Regions from separate parts of the Pseudomonas sp. A014 genome, predicted to be linked through region 3. Evidence: riboswitches for the same ligand, from Rfam matches in the RefSeq annotation. Region 3 holds a riboswitch; each other region holds the start of a gene.
What was found. A riboswitch is a leader RNA that binds a small molecule or an ion and turns the genes downstream of it on or off. The one in region 3 is predicted to bind cobalamin.
Positions count from the first base shown of each region.

Region 1: another riboswitch for cobalamin. It lies ahead of ACTYOL_RS14760 (TonB-dependent receptor); the one in region 3 lies ahead of cobW (cobalamin biosynthesis protein CobW).
Region 2: another riboswitch for cobalamin. It lies ahead of ACTYOL_RS13435 (ABC transporter ATP-binding protein); the one in region 3 lies ahead of cobW (cobalamin biosynthesis protein CobW).

Region 1 covers NZ_CP199001.1:3,248,718-3,258,608, forward strand. The annotation lists gene ACTYOL_RS14715 (NAD(P)-dependent alcohol dehydrogenase) at 1-1,020, opposite strand, end outside; gene ACTYOL_RS14720 (AraC family transcriptional regulator N-terminal domain-containing protein) at 1,202-2,107, shown strand; gene ACTYOL_RS14725 (TetR/AcrR family transcriptional regulator) at 2,116-2,715, opposite strand; gene ACTYOL_RS14730 (NAD(P)H-dependent oxidoreductase) at 2,807-3,424, shown strand; gene thpR (RNA 2',3'-cyclic phosphodiesterase) at 3,385-3,933, opposite strand; gene lpxO (lipid A hydroxylase LpxO) at 4,130-5,029, shown strand; gene ACTYOL_RS14745 (carboxymuconolactone decarboxylase family protein) at 5,132-5,476, shown strand; gene ACTYOL_RS14750 (GNAT family N-acetyltransferase) at 5,555-6,124, shown strand; gene ACTYOL_RS14755 (outer membrane beta-barrel protein) at 6,210-6,956, opposite strand; cobalamin riboswitch at 7,118-7,320, shown strand; gene ACTYOL_RS14760 (TonB-dependent receptor) at 7,434-9,560, shown strand; gene ACTYOL_RS14765 (REP-associated tyrosine transposase) at 9,736-9,891, shown strand, end outside.
Region 2 covers NZ_CP199001.1:2,931,040-2,940,930, forward strand. The annotation lists gene paaD (1,2-phenylacetyl-CoA epoxidase subunit PaaD) at 1-487, shown strand, start outside; gene paaE (1,2-phenylacetyl-CoA epoxidase subunit PaaE) at 503-1,579, shown strand; gene ACTYOL_RS13415 (DUF485 domain-containing protein) at 1,911-2,219, shown strand; partial or broken gene ACTYOL_RS13420 (cation acetate symporter) at 2,210-3,778, shown strand; gene ACTYOL_RS13425 (OprD family porin) at 3,812-5,044, shown strand; gene paaZ (phenylacetic acid degradation bifunctional protein PaaZ) at 5,069-7,120, shown strand; cobalamin riboswitch at 7,204-7,409, shown strand; gene ACTYOL_RS13435 (ABC transporter ATP-binding protein) at 7,522-8,298, shown strand; gene ACTYOL_RS13440 (ABC transporter substrate-binding protein) at 8,295-9,263, shown strand; gene ACTYOL_RS13445 (FecCD family ABC transporter permease) at 9,263-9,891, shown strand, end outside.
Region 3 covers NZ_CP199001.1:2,354,801-2,364,691, reverse strand. The annotation lists gene cobN (cobaltochelatase subunit CobN) at 1-3,373, opposite strand, end outside; gene cobW (cobalamin biosynthesis protein CobW) at 3,377-4,444, opposite strand; cobalamin riboswitch at 4,544-4,741, opposite strand; gene ACTYOL_RS10740 (LysR substrate-binding domain-containing protein) at 4,787-5,668, opposite strand; gene ACTYOL_RS10735 (ankyrin repeat domain-containing protein) at 5,832-6,479, shown strand; gene pobA (4-hydroxybenzoate 3-monooxygenase) at 6,594-7,781, opposite strand; gene ACTYOL_RS10725 (helix-turn-helix domain-containing protein) at 7,947-8,831, shown strand; gene ACTYOL_RS10720 (MerR family transcriptional regulator) at 8,885-9,277, shown strand; gene ACTYOL_RS10715 (hydroxymethylglutaryl-CoA lyase) at 9,298-9,891, shown strand, end outside.

The sequences.
Region 1 (9,891 bases), 890 kb from region 3:
GCGGTACTTCACATCACCCTTGATCATCCGCTCGAACGCCTCGTTGATGTGGCGGATATCCAGCATCTCGATATCGCAGCTGATGCCGTGCTCGGCGCAGAAGTCCAGCACTTCCTGGGTTTCGGCGATGCCGCCGATCAAGGAGCCGGCCAGCACCCGCCGCTTGAGCACCAGGTTGGCCGCATGCACGGGCGGATCGACCGGCTCGATCAGGCCGACCAGGATGTGCACGCCGTCGAACTTCAGGGTTTCGAGGTAGGGATTCAGGTCGTGTTGCACCGGGATGGTGTCGAGCAGGAAGTCGAAGCGACCCGCCGCCTCGCGCATCTGCGCCTCGTCGGTGGAGACGATGACATGATCGGCGCCCTGGCGACGGGCTTCCTCGGCCTTGGCCGGGGAGCGGGTGAACAGCGTCACCTCGGCGCCCAGGGCCTTGGCGAACTTGATGCCCATGTGGCCCAGGCCGCCCATGCCCAGCACGCCGACCTTGTGCCCGGGCCCCACGCCGTGGTGCTTGAGCGGTGAGTAAGTGGTGATGCCCGCGCAGAGGATCGGCGCTGCACTGGGCAGGTCCATCCCTTGGGGAATACGCAGGACGAAGTGCTCGCTGACCACGATGCTGCTGGAATAGCCACCCAGGGTATTGCTGCCGTCGATACGGTCGGGACTGGCGTAGGTCTGGGTCGGCCCTTCCAGGCAATACTGCTCCAGGTCCTGCCGGCAAGCCTCGCAATGGCGGCAGGAATCGACCATGCAGCCGACGCCGACCAGGTCACCGACCTGATACTTGCCAGCCTTTTCACCTACGGCGGTGACACGACCGACGATCTCGTGGCCGGGCATCAGTGGGTAGACGGCTATGCCCCACTCATTGCGGGCCTGGTGAATATCGGAGTGGCACACGCCGCAGTAGAGGATGTCGATGGCGACATCGTCCGGGCGCAGGCCACGGCGCTGGAAGGTCATGGGCGCCAGGGGCGCGGTGGAAGACTGGGCGGCATAACCGATGGCGGTGTACATGCTCTGGACCTCGCAATATTGAAACGATTCAGGCCACGCATTCTGCGCATCGAAACGGGCCCGGCCCACAGCCGATCCTCCGGCATTCGTGCCTGATTCTCCGGAATTGGCCGCAGCGATCTGGCGCTGGACTGTCAATCTGCGAAGATGCCAGTGTCTGATTCTCTGTCCCTGGTTTGCCATGCACCTGACCCAACACGTCGACGCCAATGCCCCCCTCTGCTCGCTGATCCGCGCCCTCGCCTCGCGCCCCGGATTCGTCGACACCTACCTGCCCCAGGTCCAGGTGTTGTCGTGGGACCACTATGTGGCGAGCAGCCCACAGATCTATGAACCGAGCCTGATCATCATCGCCCAGGGCAGCAAGCTCGCGCGCCTGGGGCCGCGCACGCTGGAATACGGTGCCGGGCACTACCTGATCCAGGCGCTTTCAGTGCCCTTCATGTGCGAAACCTTCGCCACGCCTCAGGCGCCCATGCTCGGCGTGGCCGTGAGCATCGACCGCAACGTGCTCAACGAACTGGTGCAGAACATGGACCTGCCGCCGGATCCGGCGGTACAGGCGCAGACGCCGCAGTCGATGAGCTCGGCGGCGCTGGGTGCACCGATGCGCGCCAGCGTCGAGCGTCTGCTCGAATGCCTGCAGGACCCACTGGATGCGAAAATGCTGGGGGCTGCACGGGTGCGGGAGGTGCTGTATACAGCCCTGCTCGGCCCTCAGGCCGGCGTGTTGCGGGCACTGGTCGAACAGCAGGGGCACTTTGCCCGGATCGGCGTCGTGCTCGCCTACCTGCGCGATCATTTCGCCGAGCCGTTGAGTGTCGAAACGCTGGCCAGCCGTGCCAACATGAGCGTTTCGACCTTCCACGAACACTTCAAGCGCTGCACCGAACTGGCGCCGATGCAGTACCTCAAACGCCTGCGCCTGCTCAAGGCGCAGCAGATGCTGATCGGCGAGAGCCTGGGCGTGGCCCAGGTGGCGCACCGGGTGGGCTACCAGAGCACCTCGCAGTTCAGCCGCGAATACAAGCGCGAATTCGCCCGCAGCCCGGGAGACGAACTGCCCTACCGCAGCCTGCCGGTATGACCCAGCCCTCAGCCCTGGCGCCGGACCATCGCCACGATACCGGCGCTCAGTTCCGCCTTGGCCTGCCCTGGCTCGACTTCCCCCGACGCCGCCGCCTGTGACAATGCCTCGGCGGCGCCGACCAGCAGACGCAAGCCGGCCAATCCGATATCCCCGCCCGGCGCAAACGGCGCCAGCGCCTGGCGGCACCTGTCCAGGAACGGATCCTCGTACCCACGCTTGAGCGCCTCGAGCTCCGGCGAGCCGGCCAACGCCGCACTGACGCCCGGTATCTCACGCCCCTGGGTCATCACACAATCGACATAGGCTGCGGCGATTACCGCCGCACGCGCCTCAAGGTCCACAGGACAGTCCGCCAGCACGACCTCGAGCATGGCGGTCTGGCGCGCGTCGTATTCCTCGTAAAGCGCCACCAGCAAGCCGTTACGGGTTTCGAAGTGGTCGTACACCACCGGCTTGGTCACCCCTGCCAGCTCGCTCAGGCGCCCCAGGCTCAGCGCATCGGTGCCCTCCTCGCGAACCATCTGCCAGGCCACCGCTATCAATTGCCGCCGACGATGCTCACGGGACAGGCGTTTACGTACAGGGCGCGTCTCATCGCTTGACATAGCTTACCTACCAAAAGTAACTTACCAACCGTAACTTACGCCGAGTATATAGCGCCCGGCCTCTTCCCGCATCCCATAAAGAAACGCATCCATGCACGCCCTGATCGTCCTCGCCCACCCCGACGCCCAATCACTCACCCACGCATTGTCCAGGCAGATCGCCGACGGCCTGGCCCAGGCAGGCCATACCAGCGAAATCGCCGACCTGGCCGCAGAGGGCTTCGACCCGCGCTTCGAATTGCCCGACCTCAATGTCCATCGTCACCTGGCCAAGCCGCCGGCGGACGTACTTGCCGAGCAGGTACGCATCGAACGCGCCGATACCCTGGTGCTGGTCTACCCGGTGTACTGGTGGTCGTTCCCCGCACTGCTCAAGGGCTGGATCGACCGTGTGTTCAGCAATGGCTGGGCCTTCGGCTACGAAGGCGGCAAGACCACCAAGCTGCTCAACCACCTGAAAGTCCACCTGGTGGCGGTCGGCGGCACCGACGCTGCCCTGTTCGACCGCCATGGCTACGGCGCTGCAATGCGCGTACAGATCGAGCACGGCATCTTCGACTGGTGCGGCGCCCAGGTATCGAGCTCGATCCTTCTGGACGAGAGCGAAGGCCCGGATACCGCCAGGCACTTACCCACCGCCTACACCCTCGGACAACGTCTGTTCGCCCCTCAGGCTTCGTCCAGCGGCCACTCGGCCAGCGGACAGTAACGGCCCTTGCGCGATTCATAGAGACCGAACCGGCGGGCATTGAGGAAGAACTCCGGAGCCTGCGCCGCCTCTGGTGGCTGCCCCTGGAAATCCCGTGACAGCGTCAGGTGCGGACGGTATTCACGGGCCTGCTCGGCGATGCCCAGTGGCAGTAGGCGCTGCTCCAGGCCGTAGACCAGTTGGCGCAGGCTGGCAGGGGTATCGCCAGGTTCGAGCACCAGCGCGCCGGCACGTCGCCACACCTGCAGACGGTCGAGCAACAGGCGTATCGGCGCCCCTGGGCGCGTCATGCCGTCTACCGCCGCGCACAGTGCCGGTACCTGGGCGGCATCCACATCGCCCAGAAACAGCAACGTCACATGAAAATTCTCGGCCGGTACCGGCTTGCCGGCCCGCAACCCCAATTCACGACGCCACTGGGCAACGGCCCGGCGCTGGGTTTCGGGCAAAGCCAGGGCGAAAAACAGGCGCTTGAAGGGCGCGCCGCTTGGGCGTACATCCTGAACCATCGGAAACTCCTCGAGGGCTGAAGGGCATGCAGGTTCAAACGCTGCCAGGGTTGAATCGTTTGCGCAGCTTCCAGGGTATTCCACCTTCGTCCATCAGCGATGACTTAACAATAAGTACAAACTGGCGACACGATTGTTTATGCTGGCGGGCTACAGCCATGGCGCATGGCCATTTTTATTCGACAAGTAACCGTCCATGAAAATTGCACTCGTACTGATCTTCGTCCTCTCGATCGCCTATGTTCACCTGCGCGGTCGCGTTCGCCACAAGCTGACTCGCCAGCTGGGCGACCACTCGAGCTTCCTCGCCCCGGTCAACAGTTTCCTGTACCTGTTCTCCAAGCACCCGGCCAAGCCCTATTTGCCCGTCGAGTCGTTCCCTGAGCTGCAGCCGCTCAAGGACCACTGGCAGGAAATTCGCGAAGAAGCCCAGCAATTGCTGCACGCCGGCGAGATCAAGAAATCCGACAACTACGATGACGTTGGCTTCAACTCGTTCTTCAAGACCGGCTGGAAGCGCTTCTATCTGAAGTGGTACGGCGAGAGCCACCCTTCGGCGATGACCCTGTGCCCACGCACGACCGAACTGCTGCAAGGCATCGGCACGGTCAAGGCGGCGATGTTCGCCACCCTGCCGCCGGGAGCCAAGCTGGTTCGTCACCGTGACCCCTATGCCGGCTCCTACCGTTACCACCTGGGCCTGGACACACCGAACGACGATGGTTGCTACATCGATGTGGACGGCGAGAAGTATTCCTGGCGCGACGGCGAGGCGGTGATCTTCGACGAGACGTACATCCACTACGCGGCCAATACCACCGAGCACAACCGTATCATCCTGTTCTGCGACGTCGAGCGCCCATTGAAGTACCGCTGGGCAAGCGCCTTCAATCGTTGGTTCAGCCGCAACGTCATGGCCGCCGCAGCCGCGCCCAACGATGCCAACGACAAGACCGGCGGCATCAATCGCCTGTTCACGCGCATCTACAAGATCCGCGAACGTGGTAAGGCCATGAAGAAGCGCAACCGCACCCGCTACTACCTCGAGAAGTGGGCCGTGGTGGCGGCACTGGTGCTGCTGTTCATCTACATCTGACACGTCCTGCGGCCTCCTTGCCCCTCGGTGACGAGGCCTGCCCTTCCCCCCATCTTCGACTAGCCTGAAAGCTCCTGTTGCCAACCTGACAAGGTGAAGACGATGAGCATGATGGACTGGGACGCCTACCGTAAGCAGTTGATGGCCGGCATCGGCGATCTCAAGCAGCTTTCTCCCGACACCGTGGCCGGCTACGCCACCGCCAGCGCTGCCGGCGCCAAGACCAACCACCTCGACGCCAAGACCCGCGAGCTGATTTCCCTGGCCGTGGCGGTGACCACTCGCTGCGACGGCTGCATCGCCGTGCATTCGCAGCAGGCGGTCAAGCACGGTGCGACCCGCGAGGAAATCGCCGAAGCCCTCGGCGTGGCCGTGGCCATGAACGCGGGCGCTGCCCTGGTGTATTCGGCACGGGCGCTGGATGCGGTCGGCAAGGCCGGCAGTTGACGCTCTCGGGCGCCACAGCCCTTGCATGACGGCGCCCATCCACCCAGACTTGCCGGCCCAGCCCGAGCAGGAACCGACATGATCCACATTCGCCCCATGACCGCGGAAGACTTCGAGCGTTTCTGGCCGACCTTCCAGGCCATCGTCCAGGCGCGCGAAACCTACGCATACGACCCGCAGATGTCGCAGGAGCAGGCGCGCACGCTGTGGCTGGAGTTTCCGTTGCACACCCTGGTGGCCGAAGAGGATGGCGAGCTGCTTGGTTCCTACTACCTCAAGGCCAATGCCGCAGGCCCGGGTGCGCACGTGGGCAATTGCGGATACATGGTCACACCCCGTTCACGCGGACGTGGCGTGGCACGGCTGATGTGCGAGCACTCGCAGAAGCTGGCGCGCCAGGAGGGTTTTCTGGCCTTGCAGTTCAATTCGGTAGTGGCGAGCAACGAGGTGGCCGTGGGGCTGTGGCACAAGCTCGGTTTCGAGACCGTCGGGCGCCTGCCCAAGGCATTTCGTCATGCAGCACTGGGGCTGGTGGATTGCCTGGTGATGTACAAGTGGCTGGCCGATGAGCCGGTAACCGAGAAACCGGCACTGCTGATCGGACGCAAGAATATCGAGGCACGGGTGTCTCGGCGCCGGGGCCGCTAGGCACCCTTGAGCCTGCTGGGGAATCCTCGTGCCGAGATTGCGGCACGAGGCTGCCCTTACATACGGCGTACAACCATCGAAGGCATCAGAACGCCAGGCCGACCTTCACGCCAAACTCGTCACGCTTGAGCTTGTTGTTGTCGGCAACCGGCGAGTCCTCGTCGATCTTGTACTCGGTACGGGTGTAGTACACGCCCGCCTGGATCGGCATGCCGCCCTGCTGGTTCATCAGCAGAGTGACTTCGGCATACGGGTTGGTACGGTCCTTCATGTCGACACTGTCGCTGCCGAAGTCGTCGACCTTCAAGCGCGCACGGCCATCGATGGTGTGACGAGCACCGACTTCGACACGCAGGGTCGAGGCATCGAACTGGTGGTTGTAACCCAGCGCGGCCTTGGCGAACGGCGACTTGTAGGTCAACTTGGTGTCCAGGTCGTTGATCTCGGGCTCGAAACGGGTCCAGCTGTAACCGCCACCGACGATCACGTCGACGAAGTTGCGCGCATCCAGCGCGGCACGCCAGCCAAGGTCGAGGTCGGCCTGTGCCTCCTTGAGCTTGTTGTCGTTCTTCTTGCCGTACTTGGCTTCGGCACCGATCTGGTAGATGAAGCCGGACTCGGCCGTCATCTTGTTGCCGAAGTTGGCGAACACACCGCCTTGGCCCAGGTGCTCCTTGTCGGAGTCGCTGCCGCCTTCGAACTTGAACTTGTCGTAGGAACCGAGCAGGCCGAAGGTGAACAGGGGCTCGGTGCTGGGGGCTGCCATCGCTGCCAGCGGCGCGCCGAGGAGGGCCAGGGCGCAAGTGTGACGCAGCAGTTTTCCAGTAAACATTCGCAAAAGTCTCCATGACGTTGAATAAAAAGGGCGAACGAGCGGTTCGAGACAACGTCAGTCGGAAAAGTTCGAAAAAAATCTAATAAAAACGCGCAACCCTGTAGCCCATCACGTTTTTTCGCCTATCCAAACGATTGACTCCCCCTGCGTTCGATGGTCAGATGCCGCCAGTTTCAGGTGTCCTGCGCCGCCGTGCGCAGGGTGAAACGGGAAGCCGGTGCGTCTTTGCAGACAAGTCCGGCGCTGCCCCCGCAACGGTAAGCGAGCGAATCCTTCGACACACCACTGTGCTCAGGCATGGGAAGGTGAAGGCTTCACGACCCTCGCAAGCCCGGAGACCGGCCTGACGCTTCTGTTGGCAAACCCGCGGTGGGCGGGCGCAGGCCGGTGTTCGCGTGCGCGCCTGCGTGCGTGTCTGCTCGTCTTTGCGTTGTTTCCACCGGGATCCATTCATTCCTGAACCCGTGGAACGACATGTCCCGACACTTCAAGCTTCAAACTCTGGCCGCCTGCATGGCCGTGTCCCTGCCGGCGCTGGCCGAGCAGCCGCAAGGCAAGGTCCTCGACCTGCCCTCGACGGCGATCACCGAGACCCGCGACGAACAGATCGTCGATCTGGCAACCCCTACCCAAGCCGGTTCGCGCCTGAACCTCAGCGCCCTGGAGACCCCAGCCAGCACCACCAGCATCACCGCCGAGCAGATCCAGCAGCGCGCCAACCTCACGGTGCAGGATGCAGTGACCCGATCGCCCGGCATTACCTCCGTCGGCACCCCGGGCAACGGCAACACCGCCCTCTCCGCGCGTGGTTTCACCGGACACGCCTCGGTGATGACCCTGTTCGACGGCTCGCGCCTGTACACCGGCGCCGGCACCCAGACCTTTCCGGTCGACCCGTGGATGGTCGAGCGCATCGATGTGATCCGCGGCCCCGCCTCGGTGCTTTATGGCGAAGGCGCCACGGGCGCTGTGATCAACGTGATCCCGAAAAAACCCTTCGCCGGTGAGATCCGCAACCACCTGCGCCTGGGCTATGGCTCATGGGATCGCCAGCAACTGGGGCTGGACAGCGGCGGCAGCCTGAGCGAGCGCCTCAGCTACCGCGTTACCGTGAACAAGCAGGAAGGCAATGGCTGGGTCGACCGCACCGATTCGCGCAGCCTGGCCTTGAGTGCAGCCTTGCGCTTCGATGCCACCGACGACCTGAGCTTCACCCTCGCCCATGAGCGTGGCGACGCACAGCCCTCGAACTACTTTGGCACGCCGCTGATCGACGGCCACCTGCGCGACAGCCTGCGCAAGAAGAACTACAACATTCAGAACGACGTGCAGCGCTACCACGACGAATGGACCCGCTTCAACACCGACTGGACCCTCAGCGACAGCGTCACGGCCAGCAACCAGCTGTACTACATCAAGAGCCGTCGGCACTGGCGCAATGCCGAGGACTACACCTGGGATCCGACCCGCGAGCAGCTGGAGCGGGCAAGCTACCTGGAGATCAAGCACAACCAGGAGCAGATCGGCGACCGCCAGAGCTTCACCTCCGATCATTCGCTGTTCGGGCTGAACAGCAAGACCGTGGTCGGTGCCGAGTACAACAAGATCCGTTTCAATGTCGACAGCAACTCGCCGTACAACGATGTCGGCGGCGATTACGACGATCCTTGGAGTCCGGCACCGGGCGGGTTCCAGAGCCAGAACGTCACACGTCCACAGACCCTCTCGACCACCCACACCTTCGCCCTGTTCGCCGAGAACCGTACCCAACTGACCGATCGCCTGTCGCTGGTGACCGGTATCCGCCGCGACCAGAACCACATAGACCGTGACAACCTGACCAACGACACGCGAGTCGACCGCAGCCTGCAAGGCGGCAACTGGCGCGCCGGCCTGGTATTCGCGGTAACAGACAACCTGTCGCTGTACGGCCAGTACTCCACCAGCGAAGACGGGGTGAGCAACCTGATCAGCCTCAGCCCGAGCCAGATCAACTACGACCTGACCGAATCGAAGCAGACCGAGCTGGGGCTCAAGCAGCGCTTCTGGGATGGGCGTGGTGAATGGACCCTGGCGGCGTATCACATCGTCAAGAAGAAGCTGTTGGTCGACGACCCGATCAGCCATGAGAAACAGCAGGCTGGCCAGCAGACCTCCGACGGCCTGGAAGCCGCGCTTGAGCTGGATCTGGGCCACCAATGGCAGGTATCGGCCAACGCCTCGGTGGTCCGCGCCAAGTACGACGACTTCGACGAGATCGTCGGCGGCATCGCCCAGGACCGCGCCGGCAACCGCCCCGCCAACGTTCCGCGCCGCACCGCCAACCTCTGGCTCAACAAGGGCTTCGGCGAGACCGTCGACGCCGGCATCGGCCTGCGCTACGTCGACCAGCGCTATGCCGACACCGCCAACGCTTACAGCGTCCCCGGCTACACCGTAGTCGATGCCAATCTCGGCTGGCAGGTACTGCCCGACGTACGCCTGGGCCTGCAGTTGAACAACCTGTTCAACCGCGACTACGTGGTTGCCGCGCACAGTGGCGAACAATGGCTGTTGGGCGCGCCACGCTCGTACTTCGCAACGGTGGACTACAGCTTCTGATGATGTAGGCCTTGCCGGCCTATCGCGGGACAAGCCCGCTCCCACAGGTTCTTCACTGATCCTGTAGGAGCGGGCTGGTCCCGCGATAGGGCCGGCACATTCAGCAAAAAATCTCCCGAGCAACCAGCCACAGTATCGCTACCTTGATCAAAGGAAGAATGTTCAAGGAGAAAGCATGGATCGCCCTCATTCCAGCCTGTTGCGCCGTGGCCGCTTTTCCGAGCCCGGCAGAATCTATCTGCTCACCACCGTCACGCGCTCCCGCCAGCCTTTTTTCCAGTTTCTGCGTCCGGCACGTGCAGTCGTCCAGCAACTGCGTCACGCCGAAGAG
Region 2 (9,891 bases), 580 kb from region 3:
GCGCGAGGGCGACCTGGCGCGGGCCTGGGCGGTGCTGGAGCAGGTCATGGACCCGGAAGTGCCGGTGGTCAGCGTGGTCGACCTGGGAATCGTGCGCGACCTGGACTGGCGCGCCGGCCATCTGCACCTGGTGGTGACCCCTACCTACTCCGGCTGCCCGGCCACCGAGGTGATCGAGGGCGATATCCGCCAGGCCCTGGAACAGGCCGGTTTTGCCCAGCCAGCGCTGGAACGCCGCCTGACCCCGGCCTGGAGCACCGACTGGATCAGCGATCAGGGCCGCGAACGCTTGCGTGTCTATGGCATCGCCCCGCCACAGGGCAGTGCCAGCAAGCGCAGCCTGCTCGGCGAAGCCCCCCAGGTGTGCTGTCCGCAATGCGGCAGCGCCCACACCGAACTGCTCAGCCAGTTCGGTTCCACGGCCTGCAAGGCGCTTTATCGCTGCCGCAAGTGCCTGGAGCCGTTCGACTATTTCAAATGCATTTGAGCCGTGGAGACGACCATGAGCCAGTTTCACAGCCTGACCATCAAGCAAGTGCGTCACGAGACACGCGACGCCGTGTCGATCGCCTTCGACGTGCCAGCCCATCTGCAGGACGCGTTCCGCTTCACCCAGGGCCAGTACCTGGTGATGCGCACCTTTCTCGACGATGAGGAAGTGCGCCGCTCCTACTCGATTTGCAGTGCCGTGCAGGACGGCGAGCTGCGCGTAGCGGTCAAGCGCGTGCCGGGCGGGCGTTTCTCGGCATTCGCCAACGATGTGCTCGCGGTCGGCCAGCAACTGGACGTGATGCCGCCCAGCGGCAGCTTCTTCGTTCCACTGCAGGCCGAACGCCATGGCCATTACCTGGGGGTCGCCGCCGGCAGCGGTATCACCCCGATCCTGTCGATCATCGCCACCACCCTGGCCTGCGAGCCCAACAGCCGCTTCACCCTGTTGTACGGCAACCGCGCCAGCAACAGCGCACTGTTTCGCGATCGCCTGGAAGACCTGAAGAACCGTTACCTGGACCGCCTGAACCTGATTTTCGTGTTCAGCCGCGAACAGCAGGATGTCGACCTGTACAACGGCCGAATCGATGCTGACAAGTGCGGCCAGTTGTTCTCTCGCTGGCTCGACGTGCAAGCCCTCGATGCCGCCTTTATCTGCGGGCCGCAGGCGATGACCGAAACCGTGCGGGCCAGCCTCGAAGACAACGGCGTGCCGCGCGAACGCATCCATTTCGAACTGTTTGCCGCCGCTGGCAACGAGGCTAGGCGCGAAGCCCGCGAGGCGGCGCACCAACTGGACTCGGCGCTGAGCCATATCACCGTGATCAGCGATGGCCGTGCCCTGGCCTTCGACCTGCCGCGCAACAGTCAGAACATTCTCGATGCCGGCAACGCCATTGGCGCCGAGCTGCCCTATTCGTGCAAGGCCGGCGTGTGCTCGACCTGCAAGTGCCGGGTGATCGAGGGCGAGGTGGAAATGGACAGCAACCATGCGCTGGAGGATTACGAGGTGGCGGCGGGGTATGTGCTGTCGTGCCAGACGTATCCGCTGAGCGACCGCGTGGTGCTGGATTTCGATCAACTTTGAGACCGCGGCGCCCTCATCGCGGGACAAGCCCGCTCCCACAGGGATTGGGCTGGACTTTAAAGGGACAAGCCTGCCCCCAACAGGGACTGGGCTGGACTTTAAAGGGACAAGCCTGCCCCCAACAGGGACTGGGCTGGACTTTAAAGGGACAAGCCTGCTCCCGCAGGAACTGGGCTGGACTTCAAATTTTGAGCAAGACCGTTGCTCCCACAAGACCGATGGTCACCGCTGTACCTGTGGGAGCGGGCTCGTCCCGCGATGAGGCCGCCAGCAACCCTGCAACACCCTGCGTGACCTGAAAAAACAATTACAAGACAGAGGACCGCTTCCCATGACACCCGAGCACATCGACTCCATCAGCAAGCACCCCGACTTCCAGCAACTGATCCGCCGCAAGCGCCGTCTCAACGGCAGCCTCACCCTGACCATGCTTGCCGCCTACTACGGCTTCGTGCTGCTGGTGGCCTTCGCCCCCGGCCTGCTCGGCCAGTCGCTCAATGGCGGCGTCACCAGCGTCGGCATGCTGGTGGGTGTGCTGATGGTGCTGCTGTCGTTCGCCCTGACCGGCATCTACATGCACCGCGCCAACAGCGTCATCGATCCACTCAACGACAAGGTTCGCCAGGAGTGCGCGCAATGAACTGGACTGCCATCTCGATGTTCATGGTGTTCGTCTGCTTCACCCTGCTGGTGACCCGCTGGGCCGCGGCCCGCACCCGCTCGACCAGTGACTTCTACACCGCAGGCGGTGGCCTCACTGGGATGCAGAATGGCCTGGCGATCGCCGGGGACATGATCAGCGCCGCGTCCTTCCTCGGCATCTCGGCGATGATGTTCATGAACGGCTACGACGGCCTGCTCTATGCCCTGGGCGTACTCGCTGGCTGGCCGATCATCCTGTTCCTGATCGCCGAGCGCCTGCGCAACCTGGGCAAGTACACCTTCGCCGACGTGGTTTCCTACCGCCTGGCCCAGGCCCCGGTACGCCTGAGCGCCGCGTTCGGCACGCTGACCGTCGCGCTGTTGTACCTGGTGGCGCAGATGGTCGGCGCCGGCAAGCTGATCGAGTTGCTGTTCGGCATCAGCTACCTCTACGCCGTCACCCTGGTGGGCGTACTGATGGTGCTGTACGTGACCTTCGGCGGCATGCTCGCCACCACCTGGGTGCAGATCATCAAGGCGGTGATGCTGTTGTCGGGCACCACCTTCATGGCGTTCATGGTGCTCAAGCATTTCGGCTTCAGCACCGAGGCGATGTTCGCCAGCGCCGTGGCAGTGCATGCCAAGGGCCAGGCGATCATGGCCCCCGGCGCACTGCTGTCCAATCCCATCGACGCCATTTCGCTGGGGCTGGGCATGATGTTCGGCACCGCCGGGCTGCCGCACATTCTCATGCGGTTCTTCACCGTCAGTGACGCCAAGGAAGCCCGCAAGAGCGTGTTCTACGCCACGGGTTTTATCGGCTACTTCTACCTGCTGCTGATCGTCATCGGTTTCGGCGCCATCGTCATGGTGGGGACCGAGCCGGCCTACCGCGACGCCAGCGGCGCGATCATCGGCGGCGGCAACATGGTCGCCGTGCACCTGGCCCAGGCCGTGGGGGGCAACCTGTTCCTGGGCTTCATCTCGGCAGTGGCCTTCGCCACGATTCTTGCCGTGGTCGCAGGCCTGGCGCTGTCCGGTGCCTCGGCGATCTCCCACGACCTCTATGCCTGCGTCGTGCGCAAGGGCCAGGCCAGCGAGCAGGAAGAAATGCGCATGTCGCGCATCGCCACCCTGCTGATCGGCCTGCTCGCGGTGCTGTTGGGGTTGCTGTTCGAATCGCAGAACATCGCCTTCCTCTCGGGTCTGGTGCTGGCGATTGCCGCCTCGGTCAACTTCCCGGTGCTGCTGCTCTCGATGTTCTGGAAAGGCCTGACCACCCGCGGCGCGGTAGCCGGCAGCATGGCCGGGCTGGTCTCGGCCATCGTGCTGGTGGTGCTGGGCCCGGCGGTGTGGGTCAACGTGCTGCACAACGAGCGCGCGCTGTTCCCCTACAGCAACCCGGCACTCTTCTCCATGAGCCTGGCCTTTCTCGGTGCCTGGGCCTTCTCGGTCACCGACAGCTCGCAACGGGCCAGCGAAGAGCGTGGTCGCTACCTTGGCCAGTTCATTCGTTCCATGACTGGGATCGGCGCTGCCGGCGCCAGCAAGCACTGAACCCTTGAACCTCGAATGTCGGATATAACAACAATGAACCACACTCGTCTCAAGTCGGCCGCCTGGCTGGCCACCCTCGCCCTGCCCTTGCCGGCCATGGCGGATTTCATCGCTGACAGCCACGCCCGCGTCGAGCTGCGCAACCACTACCTCAATCGCGACTTCCGCCAGTCCAATGCGCCGCAATCCAAGGCCGAGGAATGGGCCCAGGGTTTCACCGCGCGCTTCGAATCGGGCTTCAGCGAAGGCCCCATAGGCCTGGGCGTGGACGCCATGGGGCAACTGGGGATCAAGCTCGACTCCAGCCGCGACCGGCGCAACACCGGCCTGCTGCCGTTCGGCCCGCACAGCCTGGAACCGGTGGACGACTACAGCGAGCTGGGGCTGACCGGCAAGCTGCGCGTATCGAAGAGCACCCTGCGCCTGGGCACCCTACAGCCGATTCTGCCCGTGGTGGTGTACAACGACACACGCCTGCTGTCATCGACCTTCCAGGGTGGCCTGCTGACCAGCCAGGAGCTCAAGGGCCTGACCGTCAACGCCGGACGTCTGACCAAGGCCAACCTGCGCGACTCATCCGGACGCGACGACATCGGCTACGGCGCGGCCAGCAGCGACCACTTCGACTTCGGCGGCGGCAGTTACGCGATCACCCCGCAGACCAGCGTCAGCTACTACTACGCCAAGCTCGACGAGATCTATCGCCAGCAATACCTGGGTCTGTTGCACACCCAGCCGCTGGGCGAAGGGATGAGCCTGCGCAGCGACTTGCGCTACTTCGACAGCCGCGGCGACGGCGCCGAACGCGCAGGCAGCATCGACAACCGCAACTTCAACGCCATGTTCACCCTGGGCGTGAAAGCCCACAAGTTCAGCGCCACCTGGCAGCAGATGTCCGGCGACAGCGCGTTTCCGTTTCTCAACGGTGGCGACCCCTACACCGTCAACCTGGTCACCTACAACACCTTCACCCGCGCAGGTCTCGACTCCTGGCAAGTGCGCTACGACTACGACTTCGTCGCGATGGGCATTCCGGGCCTGAGCTTCATGACCCGCTACACCGACGGTCGCCACGCCAAAACCGCGACCCTCAGCAATGGCCGCGAACGCGAGCGCGACACCGACATCACCTATGTCATCCAGAGCGGCCCGTTCAAGGACGTCAGCCTGCGCTGGCGCAACGTCACCTTCCGTTCCGGCAATGGCCTGACCAACGCCGTGGACGAGAACCGCCTGATCATCGGCTACACCCTGGCGCTGTGGTAACCGCGCCCCTCAAAGGAGAACAGCATGTCTGAAGCCCACACCCTGCAGAGCTTCATCGCCGGTCGCTGGATCGGCCAGCACGGCGCCCAGGCCCTGCGCAGCGCCCTCGATGGGCAGGTCCTCGCCTATAGCCATGAGGAACGCCCGGACTTCGCCGAAGCGCTGGATTTCGGCCGCCGCCAGGGCCTCGCCGGGCTCATGGCCCTGGACTTTCAACAGCGCGCCGCCCGCCTGAAGGCCCTGGCGCTGTACCTGGCCGAGCGCAAGGAGCAGCTCTACGCCCTCTCCCACCACAGCGGCGCGACCCGTGCCGACAGCTGGATCGACATCGAAGGCGGCAACGCCACGCTGTTTTCCTACTCCGGCATCGGCACCCGCGAGTTGCCCTCGGGCAACCTGCTGCACGAAGGCCCGGCCATCCCACTGGGCAAGCAAGGGCGCTTTGCCGGCAGCCATATCCTGGTGCCACGGGCAGGCGTGGCGGTGCACATCAACGCTTTCAACTTCCCGATCTGGGGCATGCTGGAGAAGTTCGCACCGACCTTCCTCGCCGGCATGCCGTGCATCGTCAAGCCCGCGACCTCTACCAGCTACCTGACCGAAGCGGTAGTGCGCCTGATCGACGAATCCGGCCTGCTGCCGCCCGGCAGCCTGCAACTGGTGATCGGCAGCACCGGCGATTTGCTCGAGCGCCTGCAAGGCCAGGACCTGGTGACCTTCACCGGCTCCGCCGACACCGCTGCCAAGCTGCGCATGACACCGAACCTGGTGCGCAACTCGGTGCCCTTCACCGCTGAGGCCGACTCGCTGAACTGCGCCATCCTCGGGCCGGATGTGACCCCCGACGACGAGGAGTTCGACCTGTACGTCAAGGAAGTGGTACGCGAGATGACCACCAAGGCGGGCCAGAAATGCACCGCCATTCGCCGCGCCATCGTGCCGGCCAGGCACCTGGATGCCGTCGCCAGCCGCCTGCGCGAGCGCCTGGCCAAGGTGGTGGTGGGCGATCCGTCGGTCGAAGGCGTGCGCATGGGCGCGCTGGCCTCCCATGACCAGCAGCGTGACGTCGGTGAGCGCGTGCGCAGCCTGCTGCAAAGCTGCGACCAGCTGTTCGGCGCCGACGACGGCTTCTCGCCGGTGGGCGAAGGTGTAACCGAAGGTGCGTTCTTTGCCCCGACCCTGCTGCACGCACGCGACCCACACGCCGAAGGCGGCGCACACGATATCGAGGCGTTCGGCCCGGTCAGCACTTTGATGGCCTACGAGGACCTGGACGAAGCCCTGGTCCTGGCCGCGCGTGGCAAGGGCAGCCTGGTGGCGACCCTGGTGACCCGCGACCGCGCCATCGCCGCCAAGGCCATTCCCGCGGCCGCCGCCTGGCACGGCCGCCTGCTGGTGCTCGATCGCGAAGCCGCGCCGGAGTCCACCGGGCACGGCTCGCCGCTGCCACAGCTCAAGCACGGCGGCCCCGGGCGTGCGGGGGGCGGCGAAGAGCTCGGCGGCCTGCGGGCGGTCAAGCACTACCTGCAGCGTGCCGCGATCCAGGGCTCGCCAAGCATGCTGGCGGCGGTGACCGGCGAGCACGTGCGCGGCGCCGAAGTGATCGAGACCGAGGTGCACCCGTTCCGTCGCTACTTCGATGAACTGCGCATCGGCGAATCGCTGCTGACTCACCGACGTACCGTCACCGAAGCGGACCTGGTGAACTTCGGCTGCCTGTCGGGCGACCACTTCTACATGCACTTCGACGAGATCGCCGCCAAGCAGTCGCAGTTCGGCAAGCGCATCGCCCATGGCTACTTCGTGCTGTCAGCGGCGGCCGGGCTGTTCGTATCGCCAGGCGAAGGGCCGGTACTGGCCAACTACGGGCTGGACACCCTGCGCTTCATCAACCCGGTGGGGATCGGTGACACGATCCAGGCGCGCCTGACCTGCAAGCGCAAGATCGACCAGGGCAAGACCAGCCCGTTGGGGCAGCCGCAAGGGGTGGTGGCCTGGGATGTGGAGGTGACCAACCAGCTCGGTGAACTGGTGGCCAGTTACGACATCCTGACGCTGGTGCTCAAGCGCAGCTGATCATTGCCGGCCTGAACGTGTCGGCCCTGGCGCGGGCGTGCCCCGCGACAGGGCCGGTTGACTCCCCACCCCATAAATGCTCAGATGCGCCCCTTGTTTCAGGTGTCCCCTGCCGCCGAGCCGGGGATTAAACGGGAAGCCGGTGCCTCGCCCCTGCGAGCAGTCCGGCGCTGCCCCCGCAACGGTAAGCGAGCGAAGCATTCGATACACCACTGTGCCAACGGCATGGGAAGGTGAATGCCTCATGCCCCTCGCAAGCCCGGAGACCGGCCTGTCACAGCAGTTGGCAACTCCCGCGGTGGGCGGGCGCAGGCCGGTTCTCGCGGCAGCCGCGCGCCCGCGACAGCTGCGCGCACCTCCACCGTTCGGGTATCACTCACCCTGCGACGGTTGGTTCATCCATGTCATGCCCTACCCTGCATATCCAAGGCCTGCACTGGTCACCGCACAGCGGTGGACAGCCGCTGCTGGAGGGCATCGACCTGCAGATCGGCGCCGGTGAATTCGTCGGCCTGATCGGCCCCAACGGCAGTGGCAAGACCAGCCTGCTGCGCTGCGCCTACCGTTTCAATCGCCCCATCGCCGGGCAGGTGCACCTCGATGGCGAGGATATCTGGCAGCGCAGCCCACGCTGGGTCGCCCAGCGCATCGCGGTGATGCTGCAGGAGTTCCCCGAAGACTTCGGCTTGAGTGTGCGTGACGTCGTTGCCATGGGCCGTACCCCGCACCTGGGCTGGTTCGACGGTGATGGCGACGCGAGTCTGATCGACGATACCCTGGCCAGGCTCGACCTGCTGCCGCGCGCCTTCGATGCCTTTACCTGCCTGTCGGGCGGTGAAAAACAGCGCGTGCTGCTGGCCCGGGCACTGGTCCAGCAACCTCGGCTGCTGATCCTCGACGAGCCGACCAATCACCTCGACCCACGCTTCCAGCTGGCGCTACTTCAGCAATTGCGCAACACCGGCCTGAGCCTGCTGGCCAGCTTTCACGATCTGAACCTGGCCGCCGCCTTCTGCGATCGGCTGTACGTGATCGATGCCGGGCGCATCGTCGCCCACGGCACGCCAGGGCAGGTGCTCACCGAGCAGTGCCTGGCGGAGGTGTTCGGCGTGCAGGCCCTGGTCGACCGTCACCCGCTGGCCTCCCATCCACGCATTACCTGGATCAGCCCCGCATGAAATCGCTGCTCACCAGCCTGGCCCTGCTGGCCGCCCTGCCGCTGGCCGCCGAGGCCGACAACTATCCACTGACCGTGCGCAGTTGCGAACGCGACGTCACCTTCACCCATGCGCCGCAGCATGCCGTCAGCCACGATATCAATCTCACCGGCATGCTCCTCGCGCTCGGCCTGCGCGACCACATGGCCGGCTACAGCGGTATCAGCGGCTGGAAAACCCTCGACCCAAGCCTGCGCGAAGCACTCGAAGGGCTGCCAGAGCTGGCGCCGCGCTACGTGTCGGTGGAAAACCTGCTCGATGCCAACGCCGACTTCTTCCTCGCCGGCTGGAGCTACGGCATGCGAATCGGCGGGCCGGTCACCCCACAGACCCTCGCGCCCTTCGATATCCCGGTCTACGAACTGAGCGAGTCGTGTTCCTGGATCATGCCGCAACGCCAGGCCAGCCTCGACGACCTCTACCGCGACCTGGACAACCTCGGCCGCATCTTCGATGTGCGCGAGCGCGCTACCGCGCTGGTCAACCAGTTGCGCCAACGCGTCGAGCGCGTCGCAGCGCAGATGGCCGAGGTCAAGCAACGGCCGCGCGTATTCCTCTACGACAGTGGCGAAGACCGCCCCACCACCTCCGGGCGCCTGGGGATGCCCCAGGCGCTGATCAGCGCTGCGGGGGGCGATAACGTCATGAGCGATGTCGCCGCCAGCTGGACCCAGGTGAACTGGGAAAGCGTGGTGGAACGCGATCCGCAGGTGATCGTCATCGTCGACTACGGGCCCACCAGCTGGCAGCAGAAACGCGACTTCCTTCTACAGCACCCGGCACTGGGCAGTGTCGAGGCGATCCGCAAGCAGCGTTTCGTGGTGCTGTCGTACCTGGAGGTGACACCGTCGGTGGAGAACGCCCAGGCCATCGAGACCCTGGCCACGGCCTTGCATCCGCAGCAGTTCGCCGAGGCCCGCCGCTGATGCCGATTCGCAGCCCTGCGGGCTATCGCCTGCTGATCGTTTCGCTGCTGCTGGCCTTGCTGCTGTCGTGCCTGGTGTCACTGGGGTTCGGTTCGGCACAGGTTGAACTGGGCAAAGTCGTCGGCATTGTTTTGCAGCAGGTGGGGCTGGGGCAAAGCGGCGACTGGAGCCGCGGCCACGCGCAGATCATCTGGCAGATCCGCGCGCCGCGCGTGCTGCTGGGGGCGCTGGTCGGTGCAGGGTTGGCACTGGTCGGCGGCGCTTTGCAGGCAGTGACCCGCAACCCCCTGGCTGATCCACACCTGCTGGGCGTCAGCTCCGGGGCGGTGTTCGGCGCAGTGCTGGTGGTGCTGTTTCTCGGCCCGTTCGCCGGGGCCTTCAGCCTGCCCCTGGCCGCGTTCATCGGCGCGTTGGGCAGCATGCTGCTGGTGCTCGGCGTGGCCAGTCGTGGTGGGCGCCTGGAAAGCGATCGCCTGCTGCTGGCCGGGGTGGCGGTGTCGTTCGTGGTGATGGCCGCCGCCAACCTCTTGCTCTACACCGGCGACCCGCATGCTGCCGCCTCGGTGATGTTCTGGATGCTTGGTGGCCTGGGCCTGGCACAGTGGTCGCTGTTGTGGCTGCCGACCGT
Region 3 (9,891 bases):
CCTGGCTGTGGTCGCCGTGGTAGCTGGCGACCGTGGCGCCGGCCAGGGTTTCGGCAGCTGCGAGCATGCCGCCCTGGAACTGGTAGTAGTCGTTGGAGTCGAGCAGGTCGTGCTCGTGGTTGTCCTGGTTCTGCAACACCGCCTGGACCTGCCCCAGGCGCTGGGCGAACTGGGCCCGTGCCGGCGTGCCTTCATCGGCAGCACCATAGGCATAGCCGCCATGGTTGAGGTAGACCTCGGCCAAGTCGGCGCGCCCCTGCCAGAGGCGTCCGTCGATGGCGTTCTGCACACCCGCGCCATAGGCACCCGGCTTGGCGCCGAACACCCGCCAACCCGCCTGACGCGAGGCCTGCTCGGCATCGACACCCTGCGCCAGCAGCGCCGCGCGCTCGGCACGCACGCGGGCAGCCAACGGATTGAGGTCGTCCGGCTCATCCAGCGCCGCCACGGCCTGTACCGCCGCGTCGAACAGGCGGATCAGGTTGCCGAAGGCGTCGCGGAAGAACCCCGACACGCGCAAGGTTACATCGACCCGCGGACGATCGAGCAGGCTCAGGGGCAGGATTTCGAAGTCATCGACCCGCTGGCTGCCGGTGGCCCATACCGGCCTCACCCCCATCAGTGCCATGGCCTGGGCGATGTCGTCACCGCCGGTGCGCATGGTCGCCGTGCCCCAGACCGACAGCCCGAGCTGGCGCAAGTGATCACCATGTTCCTGCAGGTGGCGCTCGAGGATCAGGCTGGCGGAGGCAAAGCCCAGGCGCCAGGCCGTGGTGGTGGGCAGGTTGCGCACATCCACGGTGTAGAAGTTGCGTCCGGTGGGCAGCACGTCCAGACGCCCGCGACTCGGTGCGCCGCTGGGGCCTGCCGGCACAAAACGCCCGGCCAGGGCCGCGAGCAGGCCGTCGATCTCGGCGGCGCCACAGGCATCCAGGTTCGGCGCGACTTCGTCGGCGAGCGCCTGCAGCACGGTATGCACCGCCTGCCATTGCGCAGTATCGGGTACTGCCAGGCGCCCTTCGATCAGGGCCAGGGCGAGTATCTCCAGACGTTCACGGGTATCGCCCTGGGTGCGCCACAACGCAGCATCCAGCGCCTGCAGCAGCTCGGGACGCGGCCCTTGCCAAGCCTGGCCAAGATCGCAGTCCAGCGGGTCGAAGGCCAGTTCCAGAGCACGTGCCAGCGCGCGCAGCAGGCTGGCATTGCCGCCGCGGCCGTCACCACGATCGACCCGCAGCAGCGCCAGCAGCGTATCGCTGCGCAGGCGCCCTTGCGGCGACTGGCCGAAGACATGCAAGCCATCGCGAATCTGCGACTCTTTCAAGTCGCATAAATAAGTGTCCAGGCGCGGCAGCCAGACAGCCGCATCGTCCAGTTGCCCTTCGAGCTGCAGGTCACGGTCGATATGGTTGGCCTTGACCAGCTCGAGAATGTCGCGCTGCAGCTCGCGGGCGCGGCGCGGGTCGAGCAGTTGCGCCTCGTAGTATTCGTCGGCCAGCTGCTCCAGATGCCGCAGCGGCCCGTAGGTTTCGGCGCGGGTCAGCGGCGGCATCAGGTGATCGATGATCACCGCCTGGGTGCGGCGCTTGGCCTGGGCACCTTCACCGGGATCGTTGACGATGAACGGGTAGATGTTCGGCAGTGGGCCGAGCAGCGCATCCGGCCAGCACTCGGCGGACAGTCCGACGCCCTTGCCGGGCAGCCACTCCAGGTTGCCGTGCTTGCCGACATGGATCAGCGCATCGGCGGCAAAGCCGTTGCGCAACCAGAAATGGAACGCCAGGTAGCCGTGCGGCGGCACCAGGTCCGGGTCGTGATACACCGCGCTCGGGTCTACCTGGTAGCCCCGGGCCGGCTGGATGCCGACGAAGGTCAGGCCGTAGCGCAGACCGGCGATCATCATCCGGCCGTTGCGGAACATCGGGTCTTGCTCGGGCGAGCCCCAGCGTTGGCGCACTGCCTGCTGGTTGGCCTCGGGCAGGCAGGCGAAGGCCGCGAGGTAGTCGTCCAGGGACAGGCTCTGGGCACAGGGACGCTGGTCGAGGTGGTCCAGGTCGTTGGTCACGCCGCCGAGCAGTTCGTGGATCAGCGCCGTGCCCGTCTGCGGCAGGCCCGCAACCGGGTAGCCCTCGGCCTGCAGGGCATGCAGGATGTTGAGCGCGGCGCCCGGCGTGTCGAGCCCTACGCCATTGCCGATACGCCCGTCGCGGGTCGGATAGTTGGCCAGCACCAGCGCCACACGCTTCTGGGCATTGGGCAGTCGCGCCAGCTCGACCCAGCGCCGCGCCAGTTCGGCGACGAAATCCATGCGTTCGGGATGGGCCTTGTAGCAGACCACATCGGACTGGCTGCGCTCGCTGCGCCAGGCCAGGTCCTTGAAGCTGACCGGCCGGGTGATGATGCGCCCGTCCAGCTCCGGCAAGGCGATGTGCATCGCCAGGTCGCGCGCGCCCAAGCCCTGCTCGCTGGCTTCCCAGCCGGGCTGGTTGTCCTGGGCGCAGATCGCCTGCAACACCGGCACGTCGCGGCGCAGCGGGCGCAGGTTGGGCCGCTCCGGGCTGGACAAGGCAAAGCCTGTGGTGTTGATCACCACCTCGGCGTCGACCTCGTCGAGCCACGCCTCGACCTGTTCCAGACAGGCCGACTCCTTGAGGCTGGCGACTGCGATCGGCAATGGGTTCAGCCCTGCCGCCTGCAAGCGCTGGCAGAACACATCGATGAACGCGGTGTTGGCGGCCTGCAGGTGCGACCGGTAGAACAGGATCGGCGCCACCGGATGCTCCGGGTGCCACTCGGGGAACCAGTCTTCAAGCCCCGCACTGGGCTTGCCGGGGTGGTAGACCGTGGTGCGCGGCAGCGGCTGGGGTTCGTCCCAGGCATAGTCGCGCCCCAGCCACTGGCTGGCCAGGCAATTGAACAGGTTGACCGCATTGGCCTTGCCGCCCTGGCGCAGGTAGTGCCAGAGCCGCTCGGCCTGCTCGGTCGGCACCGTGCCCAACTGCGTCAGCTCAGGGTCGGGGCGGTCATCGCCGGGCACCAGGATCAACTGCACGCCACGCGCCGCGAGTTCGACCAACTGTTCTACGCCATAGCGCCAGTAGCCGACACCGCCGTGCAGCGACACCAGGATCACCTTGGCGTGACGCAACACCTCGTCGATGTACAAGTCGACGGAGGCGTGGTTCTGCACCTGCATGGGGTTGGCCAGGCGCAGGCTGGGGAAATCGTCCGGCAACTGCTCGGCGGTTTCGGCGAGCAGTGCCAGGTGAGAGTCGCCGCTGCAGAGAATCACCAGCTCGGCGGGCGTCTGGCCAAGGTCGGCAATGCTGTCGTCCGGCACGAAGCCGCCGGGCTGGGTCCGCAGCAGGTGCATGGATCAGGCGCCCAGGGCCTGGCGCAGGCGCGCTTCCAACTGTGCCGCGTCGAGGTCCTGACCGATCAGCACCAGACGGGTGATGCGCGGCTCGTCGCTGCGCCAGGCGCGGTCGAAGTGCTTGTCGAAGCGCGTGCCCACACCTTGGATCAACAGGCGCATCGGCTTGCCGGGGATCGCGGCAAAACCTTTGGCACGCAGGATGCCGAACTCGGTGACCAGTTGCGTCAGGGCATCGAGCAGCAGGCTTTCGTCCGCTTCAGGCAGGTCGATGGAGATGGAGTCGAAGGCGTCATGATCATGATCGTCATGATCGTCGCCGTCGTGGTGCGAATCGTGGTGGGTGCGACGGCCATCGATATGCACTTCGGACTCGGCCCCTACGCCCAGCAACACATCCAGCGGCAGGCGACCGCTGCTGGCCTCGATCACCTTGACGGCCGGCGGCAGTTCTTCGGCGACTTCGGCGCGGACCTTGGCCAGGCCCTCGGCGTCGATCAGGTCAGCCTTGTTCAGCACCACCAGATCGGCACTGGCCAGCTGGTCGGCGAACAGCTCGTGCAGCGGGGATTCGTGGTCCAGGTTGGGGTCCAGCTTGCGCTGGGCGTCGACCTGGTCCGGGTAGGCGGCGAAGGTGCCGGCGGCCACGGCCGGGCTGTCGACCACGGTGATCACCGCATCGACGGTGCAGGCATTGCGGATTTCCGGCCACTGGAAGGCTTGCACCAGCGGTTTGGGCAAGGCCAGGCCACTGGTCTCGATGAGAATGTGGTCCAGGTCACCGCGACGGGCGACCAGCTCACGCATCACCGGGAAGAACTCTTCCTGCACGGTGCAGCACAGGCAGCCGTTGGCCAGCTCATAGACGCGGCCGTTGGCCTCTTCCTCGGTGCAGCCGATGCTGCACTGCTTGAGGATTTCGCCGTCGATACCCAACTCGCCAAACTCGTTGACGATGACCGCGATGCGTCGCCCCTGGGCGTTGTCGAGCATGTGGCGAAGCAAGGTGGTCTTGCCCGAGCCGAGGAAGCCGGTGACGATGGTGACGGGAAGTTTGGCCAGTGTTTTCATGTGGCGATGCCCTTGGCAGCAATGGTGCGGGCATGCGGGACGAAAGCCGCGGCCGACCGGCCGGACTCGCTCGCCACCGGATCACCCCGCCCGGTTGAAAGTCGAAAACGTTGCGAGGCAGGTCTCCTGGCTTGCACTGCACGACGTCCAGCCGTCAGGGCGACGCCTTCCCGCGCGTGGGCGCAGTGGCTGTGTCGAACCTGTTCAGTGCTTACAGTTGCGGGGGCAGCCGCGGCTTGTACCGCGTTCCCGTCTTAGCTCCGGCAGCGCCGGAGAACCTCGAAGCGGCAAGGCTACGCAGTGGTGCGCAGGTGGTCAACCGTCTGACGCTGATCGGAGCCTTCAGATGCCATCCCCGGCCAGCAGCTCGGTCAGCACCTGCGCCAGGGCCTTGACCATCACGTCGGCCGTTGGCCGGTGGACGATGACGATCTCGTAGCTGTCCACCTCCGGCAAACCTTGCGCCGCCCCCAGCACCCGGTGCTCGGCGGTGGCCGCGCGCGGCGGCAGCAGGCTCACGCCCATGCCGTCGGCCACCGCGGCCTGGATCCCGGACAGGCTGGAGCTGGTGAAGCTGATTCGCCAACGGCGGCCCATGCCTTCGATGGCATGGATCATGTCTTCGCGGTACAGCCCGCGCGGCGGAAAGGTGACCAAGGGTACCGGGTCAAGCTCGAAGGCCGGCATGCGTACGCTGTCGATCCATTGCAGACGCTCGGGCCAGCAGGACACGCCCTCGCGGCTGTTGCGTCGCTGCTTGAGCAGCACCAGGTCGAGTTCGCCATTGTCGTAGGCCTGGCTCAGGTCGCGGCACAGACCGCTGGTGACTTCCAGCTTGACCTGCGGGTGCAGGCGGCTGAACGCCGACAGCGCATTGGTGGTTCGCCCGCCGACGAAGTCTTCGGGCACGCCAAGGCGCACGGTGACGCCAACCATGGCCCCGGCCAGGGCCTCGAGCATCTGGTCGTTCAGCGCCAGCATGTGCCTGGCATAGCCAAGCAGCGTCTGCCCGGCGTCGGTGGGCAGCACGTCGCGATTGCCACGCACCAGCAGGCGATGGCCGACCATCTCCTCGAGGCGTCGCACCTTCTGGCTGATGGTCGACTGGGTCGAATGCAGGCGCGCTGCAGCCGTGGTGAAGCTGCCGCAATCGGCGACCACGACGATGGCGCGCAACAGGTCGAGGTCGAACAGAGCCCTATTCGGTTTTACGCTGATGGACATGAGGGTATTCGGTTTTCAAATGACGAGCCTGACTTCTAGCATGGCCCTTCACGCCGGGCAACGTTGATGCATTCGGAAATCCACTACCGGTCATCCAGATAATTCGTTTCAGTCGCCGGCAACTTTTTCCCTAGGATGAGGTTTTGCCTCAGGAGCCCCACGCATGCGCCACACCCTCGCCGCCTGCCTGCTGGCCTTCACCTGCCTTGCCGCCCACGCCGAGACCACCTCCATGGATACCCGCCTGCTTTATGCCGCCCAGCGCAACGATGCACCTGCCATCCGTCGCTTGCTCAAGGAACCACTGGCGCTCGACAGCCGCGATGGCCAAGGGCGCACGCCCCTGCTGGCGGCGACCCAAGGCAACCATATCGACGCGGCCAAAGTGCTGATCGAAGCCGGCGCCGATGTCAACGCCAAGGACAACATCCACGACAGCCCCTACCTGTATGCCGGTGCCCGCGGCCTGAACGAGATCCTGCGCCTGACCCTGGCCCACGGCGCCGACCTCGCCAGCACCAACCGCTACGGCGGCACCGCGCTGATCCCGGCGGCCGAGCGTGGTCATGTGGAAACGGTGCAGATATTGATCGACGCGGGCGTGGACGTGAACCACCTCAACCGGTTGCACTGGACCGCCTTGCTGGAGGCAGTGATCCTTGGCGACGGCGGCCCGCGCCATGTGGACATCGTGCGTCGGCTGCTGGCGGCAGGCGCGGACCCTGCGATTGCCGACAAGGATGGCGTGACGGCGCTGGAGCATGCGCGCGCACGCGGGTATACAGAGATGGTGGCGATGCTGGAGCGTTGATGAAGCGCTGGCCCGTGCCAAGTGCACCGCGCTGCCTGGCACGGGCTACGCCCGTGTTCGCGGGACAAGCCCGCTCCCACAGGGATTGGGCTGAATAAGGTGTTCGCAAGCCCGCTACTCCACCGCCTCGTACGGCAAGCCCACATAATTCTCGGCAATGTTCACCAGGCCGGCCTCGGACGACAGGAAGTACTCCCGGTCGGCCTCCTGCATCTTCTGGTCCCAGGCATCCTTGTGCTCGCCAAAATCATGCAGCAGCTGGGTCATGAACCAACTGAAACGCTCGCCCTTCCAGACCCGCCGCAGCGCCAGCGGTGAGTAGCGCTCCAGCAGGTCGGTGCGGCCTTCGCGGTAGACCTTGACCAGGATGCGATACAGGTAGTTGACATCCGAGGCTGCCAAGTTCAGGCCCTTGGCCCCGGTCGGTGGCACGATATGCGCCGCATCCCCCACCAGGAACAGGTGCCCGTACTGCATCGGCTCGACCACCAGGCTGCGCAGCGGCGCGATGCTCTTTTCCAGCGCGGGGCCGGTGACCAGGCGCGCGGCGACGTCCTCGGGCAGACGCGCCCTGAGTTCGTCCCAGAAACGTGCATCGGGCCAGTTCTCCACCCGCTCGTCCAGCGGCACCTGCAGGTAGTATCGGCTGCGGGTGGTGGAGCGCTGGCTGCACAACACGAAACCACGATCATGATACGCATAGATCAGCTCGTGGTTGACCGGCGGGGTATCGGCCAGCAACCCCAGCCAACCAAACGGATAGACCCGCTCGTACTGCTTGAGCACGCCCTGTGGAATGCTCTGGCGCGAAACGCCATGAAAACCGTCGCAACCCGCGATGTAATCGCACTCGACGCGGTGCAACTGGCCGTCCTTCTCGTAGGTCACGTAGGGCCGCTCGTCCTTGAGCCCGTGCGGCTGCACGTTGCTCGCGCCATACACGATCGGCGCCCCGCTCTGCTCGCGGGCCTGCATGAGGTCGCGGGTGACTTCGGTCTGGCCGTACACCATCACCGTCTTGCCGCCGGTCAGGGCCTTGAGGTCCAGGCGCTGGCGGCGCCCTGCCACCAACAGTTCGACACCCTCGTGCACCAGCCCCTCACGGTCCATGCGCGCCGATACCCCGGCCTCGCGCAGCAGGTCAACGGTGCCCTGCTCCAGCACACCGGCGCGGATACGGCCAAGCACGTACTCAGGGGTCTGGCGTTCGAGAATGAGCGTGTCGATGCCCGCCTTGTGCAGCAGTTGACCAAGCAGCAGGCCAGAAGGGCCGGCGCCAATGATTGCAACCTGGGTTTTCATTGTTGTTGTCTCGCCTTGTCGATGCCGTACTGGCGGCAGCCGGCATACGTTATTCGGGTTAGCCCCTGCATTTTTACTGGCGCAAAAAGCTGAAAAGGTGTCATATCCGATGGAAAATCTGCACTTTTCAAAATTCCGTGCGATCAGCGCACAGGTGTCCCGACCATGAAATTCTCCCTTCCCGGCGTACCGCTGTTTCAGCTCTATGGCGAGAACCACGCCTGGCCCGGCACCGATCTGCTGCACTGCGAATCGATCCCCGCACGCAGCCGCCTGCACCACTGGGAAATCAAGCCGCACCAGCATGCCGAACTGTTCCAGTTGCTCTACGTGCAGCGCGGGCACGCGCTGGTGGAAATCGAAGGTCGACGCAGCGAGATCCACGAGGCGGCGATCCAGGTGGTACCACCGCTGACGGTGCATGGCTTTCGCTTCAGCGCCGACATCCAGGGCCATGTACTGACCTTCGGTACGGCGCTGGTGGCCGACCTCGAGCAGCGCCTGGGTGCGCCACTGGCGGTGCTGGCATCGGCGGCCTGCTACCCGCTGGGCCGCGACCGCACGCGCCTGCGCGGGCTGATCGACACCTTGCAGCAGGAGTACCAGGGCAGCGCACCCGCTCGCGCCGCCATGCTGCAGGCGCTGGTGACCGCCCTGATGGTGTGGATCAGCCGCCGCCAGCAACTGGGCCAGGCACCGCGCAACCGCGACGAGCGCGACCGCCACCTGCTCGGGCACTACCTGCGCCTGGTCGAAGCGCATTACCGCCAGCACCTGTCGGTCGATGAGTTCGCTGCACGGCTGGGCATCACCAGCCTGCAGCTCAACCAGCTGTGCCGCGCGCTGAGCGGGCAGACCGCGCTGCAGGTGATCCACCAGCGCCTGCTGCTCGAAGCGCGGCGCAACCTGACCTACACACGCATGAGCATCGGCCAGTTGTCCGACAGCCTGGGTTTCAGCGATCCCACCTACTTCGCACGCTTCTTCAAACGTCTCAGCGGCCAAACCCCCAATGCCTACCGACGCAGCGGCACTGCGCAATCACCTTGACGTATACGTCAACCTGCCTTTAGCTTACTCACATTCCACCCCCGAGCCCGAGCATGAGCAGCCAGACCTACAGCATTTCCGACCTGTCCCGCGAGCTGGACATCACCACCCGCGCCATCCGCTTCTACGAGGAGCAGGGTCTGCTGAGCCCCGAGCGTCGCGGCCTGGAGCGCATCTATTCGGCACGTGACAAGGTGACCCTCAAGCTGATCCTGCGCGGCAAGCGCATCGGCTTCTCGCTGGCCGAGTGCCGCGAGCTGATCGAGCTGTACGACCCCAGCGGCGGCAACCTCAAGCAGCTCACCAGCATGCTGGCCAAGATCGCCGAGCGCCGCGCGCAACTGGAGCAGCAGATGCTCGATATCCAGCAGATGCACCTGGAGCTGGACACTGCCCAGGAGCGCTGCGAGCAGGCCCTGGCCGCCACCCTGAACAATAACCGTTGATTCGCCACAGGAACCCCGCCATGTCATTGCCCGCACACGTGCGCCTGGTCGAAGTCGGCCCGCGCGACGGCTTGCAGAACGAAGCCCAACCCATCAGCGTCGCCGACAAGGTGCGGCTGGTGGACGACCTCACCGACGCCGGGCTCTCCTACATCGAGGTGGGCAGTTTCGTCTCGCCCAAGTGGGTGCCGCAAATGGCTGGATCGGCCGAGGTGTTTGCCGGTATCCGCCAGCGTGCCGGGGTGACCTACGCGGCCCTGGCGCCGAACTTGCGCGGTTTCGAGGATGCACTGGCAGCCGGGGTCAAGGAGGTGGCGGTGTTCGCCGCGGCGTCCGAGGCGTTCTCCCAGCGCAACATCAACTGCTCGATCAGCGAGAGCCTGCAGCGCTTCGAACCGATCATGGGCGCCGCGCGCGAGCACGGTATCCGGGTCCGCGGCTATGTATCCTGCGTGCTCGGCTGCCCTTATGAAGGCAAGGTCAGCGCCGAGCAGGTCGCCCCGGTCGCCCGGGCCCTGCACGACATGGGCTGCTACGAAGTGTCGCTGGGCGACACCATCGGCACCGGCACCGCCGGCGATACCCGGCGCCTGTTCGAGGTGGTCTCGGCGCAG